One region of the Candidatus Thiodiazotropha sp. AKIB8 genome, then DNA from elsewhere that is predicted to be linked to it. Evidence: predicted binding sites of a transcription regulator. Region 1 holds the regulator's gene; each other region holds the start of a gene.
What was found. The regulator FliA, encoded in region 1, starts transcription of late flagellar genes. The targets are predictions, from matches to a motif close to GCTAAAGTTNNNNNNNNNNCNGCCGATA.

Region 1 (4,999 bases):
GGCTGTTCGATACCATGGTCGACTGAATTTCTCACCAGATGCACCAGGGGATCGGCTAACGCCTCGACCAGGTTCTTATCCAGATCGGTATCTTCACCCTGCATCTCCAGGTCGATCTCTTTTTTAAGGCTACGAGCCAGATCCCGCACAACACGGGGAAAACGACCGAAAACTTTTTTGATCGGCTGCATGCGGGTTTTCATCACTGCCAGTTGCAGATCCGAGGTCACCACATCGAGATTACCCACTGCGTTCGATACTTGTTCATCATTCAAAGTCGCTTTCAACGTCGCCAGGCGATTACGAACCAGAACAAGCTCACCGACCATATTCATAATATCGTCGAGGCGTTGGGTATCCACCCGAACAGATGTCTCTGCCGGTGGTTTGTTTGCCTGTGGAGGCTTAGCCCCTTTTGCAGCAGGTTTTGCGGAAGCTTTCGCTTTCTTTTCTGCAGCAGCTTTGGGCTCGGACTTGGCAGCAGGCTTGGGAGCCTCTTTTGGAGCAGGTGCTTTTTTAGCCGCTGCAACTTTCTTTTTCGCCACAGCTTTCTTTTTCGCTGCAGGTTTTGCCTTTGGTGCTGCAGGGGCCTCCTGCTTTACCTTTTTCGGATCGAATTTACCCGAGCCGTGAATCTGGTCGAGAATATTCTCAAACTCATCCTCAGAGATATCATCGCTGGCATTTCCTGCCGCTTTTTTCTTCTCAGGCTCACTGTCTGCTACTTTATTGGGATCGAATTTGCCCTTGCCATGGATCTGATCAAGGATATTCTCGAACTCATCTTCTGAAATATCATCCGAATCAGCTTTCTGACTCTTTTCATCTGCTTTAGGTTTACCGGTAAACTTCCCCTTACCGTGGAGATCATCCAATAGCGATTCAAATTCATCCTCAGAGATATTGTCACTTGCGGCAGTAGTCTCAGCTGGTTCCTGGATGGCATCAAGAAGCTCTTCGAATTCGTTTTCACTCAGATCTTCCGTCTCTGCCTCGGAATCAGCCTGCGCCGGCTCTTCAACCGCCTCGACAGCTTCCTCCTCAACCTCTTCCTGCTCCTCTTCCTCACCTTCGGGCACAGCAAATGTATTCAGGCGTTGAATGAGACTGGGTTCGGCATGATCGGGCATGACCCCCTGGCGCACATCATTGAACATCGCATTCACGACATCCAGCACTTCAAGCACCGAATCCATTAAATCCGGCCCTACACTGCGCTGACCTTGGCGCAGGATATTAAATACGTCTTCTGCGCGGTGACAAACCTCAACCAAAGGATCAATGGTGAGAAAGCCTGCGCCACCCTTGATGGTATGGAAACCACGAAAAACGGCGTTGAGCAGATCAAAATCGTCAGGTTGCTGCTCAAGGTCGACCAACTGCTCACTAAGCAGCTCAAGAATTTCTCCTGCCTCGACCAAAAAATCCTGAAGGATTTCGTCGTTGACATCGATGCTCATCTAACACTCCCGGTAACACTACCGAATATTGCCATTCTTATTGACTGATATATCGGTCTAAACCTGAATAACTAAAATCCAAGGCTGGAGAGCAGATCATCCACGTCATCCTGACTGGTCACTTGATCCCCTTGATCGAGACCTGGAATCGCCGGACCGGCCAACTCTTCGTTACTCTTCTTCTCGCTCCCTTCGTCAAACTTATCGCCCGTAATGCGGACCAACATTACCAATTTCTCTTCAACATCGTGAACCAGTGTGATCACCTTACGGATAATCTGGCCGGTGAGATCCTGAAAGTCCTGAGCCATTAGCACGTCAGAGAGGTTTTTATGCAGACTGGCGGCATCTTCTTTAGATTTGGCGAGATATTCAGACAAAGAAAGACTCAGATCCTTAAAGTCATCCTTATTCAGCATACGAGAACGCAATCGCTCCCACTGCTCCAATAATTCAGCGGATTGGGATTCAATGCCTTCAACCAACGGCATACTCTTTTCAACCGCTGTCAGGGTACGATCCGCAGATTGCTCAGTCATTGTAATGACATAACTGAGCCGTTCTTTGGCATCAGGTATTTCAAAACTGGTCATATCGTTGATGCGTGCATCGAGTAGAAACCCGTTGATCGCATCATGCAGCTCGCGTGTCAAACGACCGACTTCAAGAAACAGTTGATCATTATTTGTAGGAGTGGTCAGTGCTGCGATCAGCCTTTCAGACTCCTCTTCATCGCCTGATTCCAAACTGCTGACCAACGCTTTGGCTGTATCTAAACGCAGCTGGTTATCCTGTTGTTGCCCCATAGTGAGAAACTCCCGGAGAAAAAAGGTTAACCCACGCGTTCAAAGATCTTACCGATCTTCTCTTCCAGGGTGGTTGCGGTAAAGGGCTTTACAACATAACCGTTGACGCCTGCCTGGGCCGCCTCAATAATCTGCTCGCGTTTAGACTCAGCTGTCACTAGAAGAACTGGCAGGCCAGCCAGTTTCTCATCTGCTCGCACAGCCTTCAGTAGATCGATACCCGTCATGCCAGGCATATTCCAGTCTGAGACGAGAAAATCGAAATTCCCGCTCTGCAACATGGGCAATGCAGTCAAGCCATCGTCTGCCTCCTGGGTATTGTTGAAACCCAAGTCTCTCAGCAAGTTTTTGATAATTCGCCGCATTGTGGAGAAATCATCCACAATGAGGATCTTCATATTTTTGTCCAATGCTTACTCCCTCCTGTATTTTTTACCGGTCATCTCCAATCACGGCATCTACAGGCCAACCAATTACTACTCTTCTTCGTGCACTAGTGAGAGCCATTCTGTCAGTCTAGAGCGCAATCGCAAGGTTGCCTGACTGTGTATCTGGCAGACCCGAGATTCACTGACACCCAACACATGCCCGATCTCCCGAAGATTCATTTCATCGTCATAATACATAGCGATCACCAATCGCTCCCGTTCAGGTAAACTGGCTATAGCCTCAGCCAGCGCCTTCTTGAAGGCATCCTTCTGCAAACCCTCAAAGGGGCTGTCCATCGGGCCTTCACGGGAAGCCGGAAAGCCATCACTGACTGCTGTCAATTCATCCAGACTGAATATCCGGCATCCGGTTGAGTCCTGCAGGATCTGATGATAATCCTCCAGGCTCATCTCAAGCGCCTGCGCCACCTCGATATCCCGAGCATCTCGACCCTCGGTGTTTTCGATTTCTCGCATCGCCTCGGCCACCATGCGTGCCTTACGATGCACAGAACGTGGCGTCCAATCACTACGCCTGATCTCATCCAGCATGGCCCCCCTGATGCGGATACCCGCATAGGTCTCAAAACTGGCACCCTGAGTGGGATCATAGTTTTTGCTTGCTTCCAGCAAACCCAGCATACCTGCCTGGATCAGATCATCCGATTGCACATTAGGTGGCAATCGATTCATCAAATGATAGGCGATCCTTTTGACCAGCCCTGCATGCTGGTTAACCAAGTCATTGTAGCTCTGCTGCTTTTGCACGGCGGTGTATGTCGCTAAACCGTTCACCGTCATTACTCCCCATATTGGCTTGAAAATTGGATCAGGCGTTCGACAAAAAACTGCAGATCACCACTGACTCCAGTTGGTACAGGCCAGTTATCGGCCTTCTTGGCTAAATTCTTGAACGCCTGCGCTACTCTCGATCTCGGAAAGGCCTCAACCACCGGTTTTTGACTCTTCACCGCTTTCCTGAGCTGCTCATCATACGGAATACTGCCCATGTAGCTGAGCATAACATCCAGATACTGATCAGTAACCCGACACATCTTGTTGTACAGATCGCGTCCTTCCTGAACAGTTTTGACCATATTGGCCAGTATACGAAAACGACTGATACCATGCTCTCGATTTAATAGTTTAATTATGGCATAGGCATCTGTAATTGATGCTGGCTCGTCACAGACAACCACAATCTGCTCCTGAGCCGCCCTGCTAAAGCTGATTACCAAATCAGAAATACCTGCTGCAGTATCGATCAGCAATATGTCCACATCATTGGCCAGCTCACTAAATGCATGAATCAATCCTGCATTTTCTGCTGGTGACATCTCCGCCATGTGCTGAATACCAGAGGCGCCCGGTACAACCCGCAAACCCTTTGGCCCGGTGACAATGATATCCTCAAGGGAAGCTTCACCCCGCATCACATGGGAGAGGTTTAGTTTAGCATGTAATCCAAGTACCACGTCCAGATTAGCCAAACCCATATCCGCATCCAACAGCATCACCCGCCGTCCCATTTCGGAGAGGGCAATCCCCAGGTTGGCGGAAATATTGGTTTTACCCACGCCCCCCTTGCCGCCAGTAACAGCAATTACTCTAACAGGTTCTGGGTTAACCATCCTACGTAGTCCGGTTGCCTGGTCTTCGATATGTTCAGACATTTGCATGTTCGCTCATTCCTCCGAAGGCCATAGCCAGATACTCCTCATCGGGTTGATGTTCTGTCTGTTGCGTCATTTCAACAGCCTGTCTTATTAGTACTTCGGATCGGGCAACATGAATATCTTCAGGCACCCGCTGGCCATCAGTGGTAAACGCCAGGGGAAGCCTAGCTTCCAGTAACGCAGAAAACACACCACCGAGGGAGGCGGCTTCATCCATTTTTGTCAGGATTGCAGCCACAGGTGAGATAGCACCAAATGAACGAATCGCGTGAGTCAGAGCGCTACGCTGTGTAGTCGCTGAGAGTGTCAGTAAGGCCTTCACCGGATGATTACCCTGATTCAAGAGCGCTAGACGCTCTGTCAATTTCAGATCCCGTTGACCCATTCCTGCTGTGTCGATCAATACCAGGCGTTTTTCTGCAAATGCATGCAGAGCACTACTCAACTCCTCAGGGGAAGTGACGCTGCGAACAGGCACATCCAGAATTTGACCATAGTTCTGTAACTGTTCCTGAGCACCAATGCGATAGCTGTCCGCTGAAATCAGTGCCAGATGGCGATTACCATGGCGTAGACAAAACTTTGCCGCCAGTTTGGCGATGGTTGTTGTCTTTCCAACGCCGGTTGGG
Region 2 (4,999 bases), on a different contig from region 1:
CAATTCAGAACGTACAAACTCAGGGGTCACTTGATCTGGAATTTGTGCCCCAAAACTCTCCCCGGCGTGCTGTCGCAGCAGCTTTGCATATTGGGGATCATTACGCAGTTCCTGGAGTCGGCAATTCTCGCGTATCGCCACGAACTCCATCTCTGGAGTGATAACGCCCTGACGAGCATAGTGCATCTGAGTTACGTTACCGCCCGCTTTCGCACGGCGAGGCGCTCGAATGTGCTCGAATCGCAGATGGGAGAGTTGTGGATCGTTCTGGCGAGCTTGACCAAATTCAGAACTTGGCCCGCTCAGCAACTCAGTGTCATTGCGCTCTTCGATCCAGCCACTGCGCAGATCCGGCATACCAAGCAGCAGATCAATATGCTGCTCAGGGTCGGTAAATGGACCTGAAGTATCATAGACCGGAATCGGCGGATTCTCCTCGGCACCAAAACTGGCAGAAGTCTCTTCCTGGCTGATCTCACGCATCGGCACTCTGATATCGGGTCGGGAACCCTCAACATAAATCTTGCGTGAGTTGTAGAAGGGGCGAGTTACCTCCTCCGACAGACTGGCGGTCTTTTTGATGAAATCTTCTGGAATGGCACTCATGTAGGAAACCTCGCTAAGGCAGAGAGTGCGTAGACCTCAGTAGGTTTCAGCTTCCCTCCGCCGGTATGATCCGGATCAGGTGATTAAGGGTCTTTCTCAGTCCAGGATATAAACACCGGACACCCCTAGCCTTTGATTGGGAAGAGTATAACCTGAATCGGGCTTTTTTATAGCGTGGCTGAAAAAGTGCGGCCAGAGAGGGGATCCTCTATTCATTACATAGAGGTTGAAAAGCCATTATCAGCGAGCCAGTAAAATATAGGTTAAAGCTTAAAATTATCCTTAAATATTAGAAGGATAGCTTGAAATAAATACTAAAACCATCAACCATTTAAAACTCTAAATCCCATAAAAAACAAGGATTTAAATCCGAACCCACTACCTATCCCGGTAGAGAGCTATTCCTTCTGGAATCTTGCCCGCAAGGGTCAAAAAACGTAGTCTAATGCGTCTGCCAGACTAAACCATAAGAAATTTCAGGATATTTATAATGATGGCAAACCTCTTCGAAAAAGCCCGTTTCAACATGGTGGAACAACAGATCCGCCCATGGGAAGTTATCGACCCAAGCGTCTTGTCGCTAATGGAAACCATGCCCAGAGAGGCATTTGTACCTGAGGCCTACAACGATCTTGCCTATGCAGATATAGAAGTTCCGATCGGTCACGGACAGAAGATGATGTTCCCACGTATCGAAGGTCGACTGATGCAGGCTCTTGATCTACAGCCTGACAACAGAGTGCTGGAGATAGGGACAGGTAGTGGCTATCTCACCGCCTGTCTGGCAAACCTTGCCAAAGAGGTTGTCTCTATAGATATCCATCAGCAGTTTACCGATGCGGCGGCAGGCAAGCTCGAAGCGCAAGGCCTGCAAAATGTAACACTGCTGACAGGTGACGCCCTGGCAGAGCCCGTGGAGGGAGGCCCCTTTGACGCGATAGCTGTTACCGGCTCACTGCCTACCAGCAAGCAGGTTGAAATATTTCGTCAACAGCTGGCTATCGGGGGACGGATGTTTGTTGTTATCGGTGTCCCACCCGTGATGCAGTGCATCCTAATCACAAGACATGAAGAGAAGATATTCCAGGAAGAGAGCATTTTTGAAACCGAAGTAGCAGCTTTAGAGAATGCTCCCGCTCCGGTGGAGTTTGAGTTCTAACCCCTCCTCTAGGGTCTGTTAACACTAATCAAATAGGCCCTAGCTGCCTTTGATTGGAACCAAGCAGCAGGGTGGGAAATATAATTATTATGACGAGTAGAGGGATATCATGAGCATAAATAAGAGCACATTACCACTGACACATGCAGCAACCAGTCAACTATTGATTGTCAACACCCAGGAGAGACTGACCAAGGCGATGCCTGATCAGGATCTGGCACTGATGATCCCCAGCATCGTCCAGCTGAGCAAAGCCGCCAGTATGCTGGACATTCCCATCATCCTCTCGGAACACTATGGGCAGGGATTGGGAAATACACTTTCTGAAATCACCGAGCACCTTCCCCCACACACCAAGGCTAAAGATAAGCTGACCTTCTCCTGCTGTACCGCCCCCGGATTCGAAGAGGAGCTGGCTGAAAACGGTGCGCGGAAACAGATTGTGATGGTGGGCCTGGAGGCCCACATCTGTATCTTACAAACAGCGGCCGGTCTACAACAGTGGGGATACCAGGTCTTCGTCGCGGAAGATGGCATCGCATCCCGTAAGGCCGTCCACCGTGAAAATGCCCTCATGCGCATGCGTCGCGGCGGTATCAACATCACCAATATGGAATCTGTCATATTTGAATGGATGGGCGATGCAACCCACCCCAAATTCAAAGAGATTTCTCAGTTAATCAGATGAGGCGCAAATGATTGATTCGGGATCGGGTATGGCTAGTGTACACCGATCCCTGAATCAGTCGTTAACTGCTAACAACTTTCGACGCCCACAATCCAGCCACCCCTCGATGCATAACCAGTATGTTTGGTAAATCAGGGTAATTCACTCTGAATTATCCCTCACAACTCTGCATTTCTGCACCACCGCTAAAGTTAACAATTATTCATATTTATTATGAAAAAGAGACTCAAGTTATCCAATTAAACATCGCTATATTCATCATACACAGCGATTTCTGACTTCGAATTAACCTCTCCTACTCAGGGATATTGAGGAAAAAGACTAACGATTAGCCATTTGGAGAGCACTTTCCGAATGGCTGTTCAGTTTAACACTCAATTTCTGGTGATCTCGATGTCATTTCTAAATAACCTACCCATCAAACTACGACTCTATATTCTTGTGGGCATTTTGCTCTTCGTTTCGCTATTTGTAGGACTATTGGGACTCAGGGGTATGCAGCAGGCTGACCATGCAATCGATGAGCTATATCACACCGATATGGAACATATGCATGTGTTGTCAACAATTCTTGAAAAACTCGAAGACAGTCGAGCACAACTTCTGCTGTCACTGCAGCATGACCCCAGCTCACCCTTCGCGGCCATGCATGACCACCCACCATCCAAGCACATCCAGCAAGTTCATGACAGTATAGAATCCGTCGACGAGCACTGGGCGGAATTCATGGCTTCTCACCTGACAAGTGAGGAAAAACAACTGGCCGATGAGTTCAATAGAGAACTAAAGCGCTATGAGAGTGAAGGACTGAAAGCCACCACTAAGTTACTTGAAGGGGGGGAATACCATAAAGCCAATGAAGTGTTATTGAAGGTCATCAATCCATCCCTGCATAAAATCAATGTGACAACCAAAAAACTACTGGACTCGGTTGAGCATCAAGCTGAACTCGCTTTCACTGAGACGGATCAGTCTTACCACAGCATGATAACCCTAATCACTACCAGCCTGGTATTGGGTGCATTGATCAGTATGACACTGGCCTACATCACCATCAGCGGCATCTCCAGAGGCGTCAGTGTGGTTGAGAAGACCGCGAAACAGCTCGCGGATGGAGAGTTGAACGCCCGGATAGACTACAGCAGCAAAGACGAGATCGGACACATCGCTGTCTCATTCAACCAAATGGCAGAGAAATTCCATGATGCCATGAACCAGGTCAAGGACTCAGTGGTGCAACTGGCCTCGGCGGCAGAAGAGACCTCCTCAGTCACAAATCAGACCACTGAAGGCATCAACAAGCAGCTGACCGAAACCAGTCAGGTTGCAACGGCGATCAATCAGATGAGTGCCACCGTACACGAAGTGGCGCATAATGCGGTCGATGCAGCAACTGCAGCAAAAGAGGCAGACAGCACCTTTGTCGAGGGCAGAGAGGTCATCGATCAAGTCATCGAAGGCATTGGCGACCTGGCGAAAGAGGTGGAACAAGCGGCAACAGTAATTCAGGAACTTGAGCATGAAAGCCGCAATATCGGAAGTGTCCTGGATGTCATCAAAAGCATTGCCGAGCAGACCAACCTGCTGGCTCTCAACGCTGCAATAGAGGCTGCACGAGCCGGAGAGCAGGGTCGTGGATTTGCTGTTGTGGCTGATGAGGTTAGAACCCTGGCCGGACGCACCCAGGACTCGACTCAAGAGATCGAGGAGATGATCAGTAAACTCCAGCATGGCGCTGACAATGCAGTAAAGGTTATGTCAAATGGCAAGGAGATGACTCAAACCGGTGTTGAACAGGCGGCATCAGCTGGAGAGGCTTTGCAGAAAATCAACACTGCAGTGACTCGCATCTCTGAAATGAATACCCAGATAGCCAGTGCTGCTGAAGAGCAGAGTTCGGTTACCGAGGAGATTAACCGCAGCATTCTCAGTATCAACTCTGTGACTGAACAATCTGCATCAGGTGCTCAACAGACCGCTCTGGCCAGCGATGAACTGGCCAGGTTGGCAGATCAACTCAAGACTCTGGTCGACCGTTTCAAGGTATAGACTGAACCGATGCTCTGATCGAATCCATTCGATCAGAGCATCCCCTCATCAGTGTCTCGGGCAGGCGCTACCATGTCGCCCTGCTTATGCCCGCCTCACAGCAGATCCCCATAACTGTTCATGCCATCAACAGCCCTGTTGATCCTTACCTCTGATCTTCTACCACTCAAAAAGCAGATTTATCCATATAAATTTAGCGGTATTAGGCACAAAGTGTCGACATATTTCAATTCATTGGCTATATATTAGAGACCTTGAGGCAGTTATTACCAAATTATGTCGACATATAATCGACAAACAGACACCAGAGGAACCCGTCACATGTCCAAATATGCTGAGATCTATAAACACTCCTTGGATGACCCACAAGCCTTCTGGGGTGATGTTGCCCAGGGACTGCATTGGGATAAGCCTTGGGACAAGGTTCTGGATGAGAGCGCCCAACCCTCACCCCGCTGGTTTGTCGGCGGTCAGCTCAATACCTGCTTCAATGCCCT
Region 3 (4,999 bases), on a different contig from region 1:
TTACGCGGTGTGGACAGGAATTGGTGCTGTTGGGGTGGTTGTGCTTGGAGCCATACTTTTTTCTGAGCCACTGACGGGGATGAGGCTCTTTTTTATATCAACATTGATCGGTTCGATTATTGGCTTAAAGTTTGTCTCTTGAGGGTGTCGGGAGGATGATTGAATCAGGACTATCAATAACTGCACTTCAACCTTTTCCCATTGATAGGTATAAGCGAATTTCCTGCAAAGTCATTAAAACCAGTGCTCGTGCCCATCGGGCTCGTATTGTAGGGTGGGGTCCAGCCCCACCAATAGCAGTTAAGTGAGCGCCATGGGTCTTAGATTCACAAAATGTTGGAATATCTTGATTCACCTTCTGATTCAGCGCTCTGTTTGATTTCATCGAGTTTTCTGAAAACTTCCATGCTGTTCTCTTCCATCGTTTTAAGCGCGTTCATCAGTGCGCTGTAATCTCGTTCACTCTGAAGGAGTTTGAAAATATCATGTGTCGTTTTATGAACAATCTCATGGGGTTGTTCCAGCGCTTTGTAATAGGGTGAGGATGAGAAAAACTCATCACCTTCGCCTTCGTAGTACCACTTACCGAGTCTGCAGTTGTGGTGATCGACAAATTCAAATGCAGCTTCGCCGTGATTGATTGAGAGATAGGTGTTTACCTTCCACAACATATGGTCCAGCTTTGCCAGCCCCATAAAAACACTGTCAGTTGTTGCCGATATATCACCAAAGTAGCCTTTAACCTCTTCATTGATGTTTTTGAGGTTCTCTTCGAACCCTTTTACCTTGCCCTGGACATCGTCAATACACTCGATCAGTCGGGTTGAGTCACCACCAACAGATTCCACGTTTTGTTGCATGGATTGGATTACATCGTTGGTGTCACTGATTGCTGATTGTGTCTTGTCTGCAAGACCTCGTACTTCATCAGCAACTACGGCAAAACCTCGTCCCTGCTCTCCAGCTCGCGCTGCTTCAATAGCTGCATTCAAAGCGAGGAGATTGGTCTGCTCTGCAATGCCCCTTATAAATGCCAGAATTGAGCTGATTTCAGTGGCGCGGGAAGACATGTTTTTTACAGAGCCTTCTGCATGAGTAGAGAGTCTGGAGAGGTCATCCAATGCCTCTGTGATATGAGATATATCAGTTGTCAGACCTGTAAAATGTGAGCGCACATTCGTAGCACAGCTTAAGGTGTGTTTTGCTGATACGACTGAATCGGCCAGGTCGGATTGAATAATACCCAAGCCAGCTTTCATCTGCGAGTTTTCGAAGGTCATCAACTCATTGAGTTGAGACTCCCCGGATGAGTGCTGTTGAAGTGAGGTTAGGGTTTCAGACTGCCTGTCCAGTTGTTCCTCAAGTGCTGCAGCTTTCTCCCTCAGTTTATTATTTTCCGACTCAAGCTCTACAATGTGAGCCTTATCCTTCCTATTGAACCATCCCATACTGGTATCTCCATGCCGATCCATTTAGAGTTAGATATAGATAGCGTCAGTTTTCTTGATAGCTTTAGCAGGGATATTTGGCTGCGCCTGGCCAGATCTTCAGACTACGATGGCCAGACCCAGTTTAGAATATTCGGTTCAGCCCGTTCAGGGCAGCCACACGATAAGCTTCTGCCATAGTTGGGTAGTTGAATGTGGTTTCTGCGAAATAGAGCAGACTGTTGGCTTCCCCGGGTTGAGCCATGATGGCCTGCCCTATGTGAACAATCTCGGAAGCCTGTTCGCCAAAACAGTGGATGCCAAGGATTTCCAGGGTTTCACGATGAAACAACAGCTTCAGCATACCCACATCATGACCGGTAATCTGCGCCCGCGCGATGGTGCGGAAACTGGCCTGGCCTACCTCATAAGGGATCTTGCTGGCAGTGAGTTCCCGTTCGGTCCGGCCAAGAGAACTGATCTCAGGCAGGGTATAGATTCCAGTTGGAAAGTCATCGATGAGTTGCCAGTCTGCGCTACCGGTAGCTATCTGGGCACCAACAAAACGACCCTGATCGTAACTGGCACTGGCCAGGGCAGGGGGGCCCACCACATCACCCACAGCATAGATATGGGGTAGTGAGGTGGCATAGGTTTTATCGATTTCGATCTGGCCACGATGGTTTACAGTGACTCCTATCTCTTCCAGTCCCATCTGTTCAGTATTACCACTGCGTCCGTTGGCCCAGAGTAGAACATCGGTCTTGAATTTTTTACCCGACTTACAGTGCAGAACGACCCCGTCATCCATTGGTTCAACCTGCTCGTACTCCTCGTCGTGGCGAATCACGGTTCCCTGGTTACGCAGGTGGTAACTCAGTGCATCGGTGATTTCATCATCCAGAAAAGATAGTAGGCGGTCGCGGGTGTTGACCAGATTAACTTTGACATCGAGATTGCAGAAGATCGAAGCGTATTCACAACCGATCACACCAGCACCATAGATGGTGATGGAGTCGGGTGTACTGTCGAGACGTAGTACCGAATCACTATCCAATACTCTGGGATGGTTGAAATCGATATCCTTGGGATGGTAAGGGCGCGACCCGGTTGCAATCACAAAGTGATCCCCTGTGACCTCTTCACTCACCCCCCGATCCTGCATGATCTCCAGTCGGTGAGTATCGATGAATCTTGCTCTGCCATGAATGACATCGATTCTATTTCGGGCATAGTGTCGCAGGCGACTGCGCACCTGTTCGCTGATCACCTTGCCGGTAGCTTGAAGCAGATCGGAATATTCGACCTGAATCTGATCCTGAGTATGTTGGAAGAGGGGATTCTTCCGATAGTCGCGCAGCAACTGAATGTTGTGTCGAAGTGCCTTGGAAGGGATCGTGCCCCAATGGGTGCATCCTCCGCCCACTTTGTCATGTGCTTCGATTACCGCTACCCGCTTGCCGCTCTTTACCAGCTTCATGGCAGCCCCTTCACCACCGGGACCACTGCCAATCACTACTACATCAAAATGCTTTGCACTCATTGCTACTCCGCCATTGGTTCAGCTTGTCTAGGCAACAGTCTATCAGTAATTTCGCGGTGCAGCATTCACTGCGAAATCAAATCAACCAGAGACATTGATGCCAGAACCCCATAAGTCAGTGGACATTCGATCTCTCTGTTATCTGACCCTAGTGAGATTTGAGAGATGTAAAAGCATTACTCAGTAGAGAATAAAAAGCAGAACAATTACAAATCATCAGAGTGGTAAGGGGAGGGTGAGTATGCAACTGGGATCTTACTCCCCTCTCCCCATGCGGGAGAGGGGGGATCATAAACACCGTCATCTGCCTAATTGATGCTGATCGTTAATCTGCTTTGATTCACGGCAAAATTCCATAAATCCATCAAGTTCCATTGCAGGTGCGATCAGATCACCTTGGACAATATTGCATTCATAGTTTTTAAGACGATCTAATGTCTGCTGCTCCTCAATACCCTCAGCAACAATTTTGATGCCCAGTTTTCTTGCCATGCTGATCGTTCCTTCAACGATGATTGCATCAGTCTCCTGAGTGGTGATGTCTTTGATCAGCATTCGGTCAATCTTAATTACATCAATAGGCAGATTCTTAATATACGCAAGAGATGATTGGCCTGTACCGAAATCATCGATGGCCAGGGTGAAGCCCGCCTGGCGCAACTGATCCAGCTTATTTACCGTTTCATCGAGATCCTGCATCAGCGCATGCTCCGTTACTTCAAAAGTCAGGCGTTTGGCATCAATGGCATGATTATTAATAGTTGACATGATATTCGCCACGAACTCTCGCTCAGTAAACTGAAGCGGGCTGACATTTATGGAAACCTTAAACGCATCATCCACCAATCTTGACTCTTCCAGGGCATTGATATGCTGGCAGACCAGTTCCACTACCTGTTTGCCTAGCTCGATAATTAGCCCACTCTGTTCGGCATATTCTATGAAATTGTCTGGTGCGACCAGGCCGTCCTGTGGATGGTGCCAGCGAACCAGCGCCTCTGCGCCAATCATATTACCATCCATCGTGACCATTGGCTGATAGTGGAGAACCAGGTCGTTATTTTTAAGGGCAGTGCGTAGCCCCTGTTCAAGACTCATTAACAGATTTGCCTTCTCTTGCATCTCCGGACTGTAGAGACTGATGCTGTTGCGGCCAACATACTTTGCCTGATACATGGCAAAATCAGCACGCTTTAACAGGTCATTTGGATTGTCAGCATGAATAGGAAAAAGCGCGATACCGATACTCGCTGACATATGAATCTCTTTACCACCAAGCTGGAATGGATGTCTGAGGGCCTGTTGGATTGTTTGGGCTTTCTCTTCGGCTAGATTGATAGCCCCAGGTTCTTGGTCTGCAACCTCGGGCATCAGCAATACAAATTCATCACCACCAAGACGTGTTGCTGTGTCCTCTTCACTAAGGCAGTGATTGAGTCTGCCAGCGAACTGTTTTAGCAGTTCATCACCTTGTTGGTGTCCCATTGAATCATTTAGGGTTTTGAAGTTATCAAGATCGAGAAAAATCAGCGCACCGATATGAGAGTGATGGACTGAACGGGCGATATCTTTGGTCAATCGTTCGATCAGCAGGCGTCGATTGGGTAGGTCGGTCAAGGCATCATGATAGGCTAAGTGTTCTATTATCTTACGTGAATGCTGTTGCCTGATGCCCATTGCAAGCGCTTCATATAAATTCCGATGAATACGAATTGCCCCAACACTCATTACGATCAGGTAGACGCAAGTCATAATGCCCAGGCCGATATTTGCTGGTCCACCAAATGAGAGCAAGCGAGCCAGTAGAGGGACGATAACCAGAAGAATATAACCCAGTGAAGCAGGAAGTAGCGTGGCTTGTGAGACAACGCCACCAGCAGCCATACCAATCAAGGCAGCAATTATTATGGTTTGGTGAAACTGCTGATCCATTGGTACCAGCAGAAATGCAGCTGATCCCCAGATAACACCTGAGGCCAGGGTGCCCGATATGGCACGCTGTCGCCAGATCTTCAACGAACCATCTTCA

Region 2: AC4IFB_RS02625 (HAMP domain-containing methyl-accepting chemotaxis protein) is a predicted target of FliA. The motif match lies at 2,678-2,705, and genes of this name have one in related genera.
Region 3: AC4IFB_RS01260 (methyl-accepting chemotaxis protein) is a predicted target of FliA. The motif match lies at 1,490-1,517, and genes of this name have one in related genera.

Annotation. Positions count from the first base shown of each region.
Region 1 covers NZ_JBSYOO010000022.1:2,504-7,502, reverse strand. The annotation lists gene AC4IFB_RS04165 (chemotaxis protein CheA) at 1-1,460, opposite strand, end outside; gene AC4IFB_RS04160 (protein phosphatase CheZ) at 1,532-2,266, opposite strand; gene cheY (chemotaxis response regulator CheY) at 2,293-2,664, opposite strand; gene AC4IFB_RS04150 (RNA polymerase sigma factor FliA) at 2,743-3,489, opposite strand; gene AC4IFB_RS04145 (MinD/ParA family ATP-binding protein) at 3,495-4,373, opposite strand; gene flhF (flagellar biosynthesis GTPase FlhF) at 4,360-4,999, opposite strand, start outside.
Region 2 covers NZ_JBSYOO010000015.1:48,974-53,972, reverse strand. The annotation lists gene thiC (phosphomethylpyrimidine synthase ThiC) at 1-606, opposite strand, end outside; TPP riboswitch at 642-743, opposite strand; gene AC4IFB_RS02635 (protein-L-isoaspartate O-methyltransferase family protein) at 1,097-1,765, shown strand; gene AC4IFB_RS02630 (isochorismatase family protein) at 1,875-2,453, shown strand; gene AC4IFB_RS02625 (HAMP domain-containing methyl-accepting chemotaxis protein) at 2,847-4,502, shown strand; gene AC4IFB_RS02620 (propionyl-CoA synthetase) at 4,779-4,999, shown strand, end outside.
Region 3 covers NZ_JBSYOO010000008.1:21,669-26,667, forward strand. The annotation lists gene AC4IFB_RS01255 (DMT family transporter) at 1-142, shown strand, start outside; gene AC4IFB_RS01260 (methyl-accepting chemotaxis protein) at 327-1,448, opposite strand; gene sthA (Si-specific NAD(P)(+) transhydrogenase) at 1,573-2,970, opposite strand; gene AC4IFB_RS01270 (putative bifunctional diguanylate cyclase/phosphodiesterase) at 3,271-4,999, opposite strand, start outside.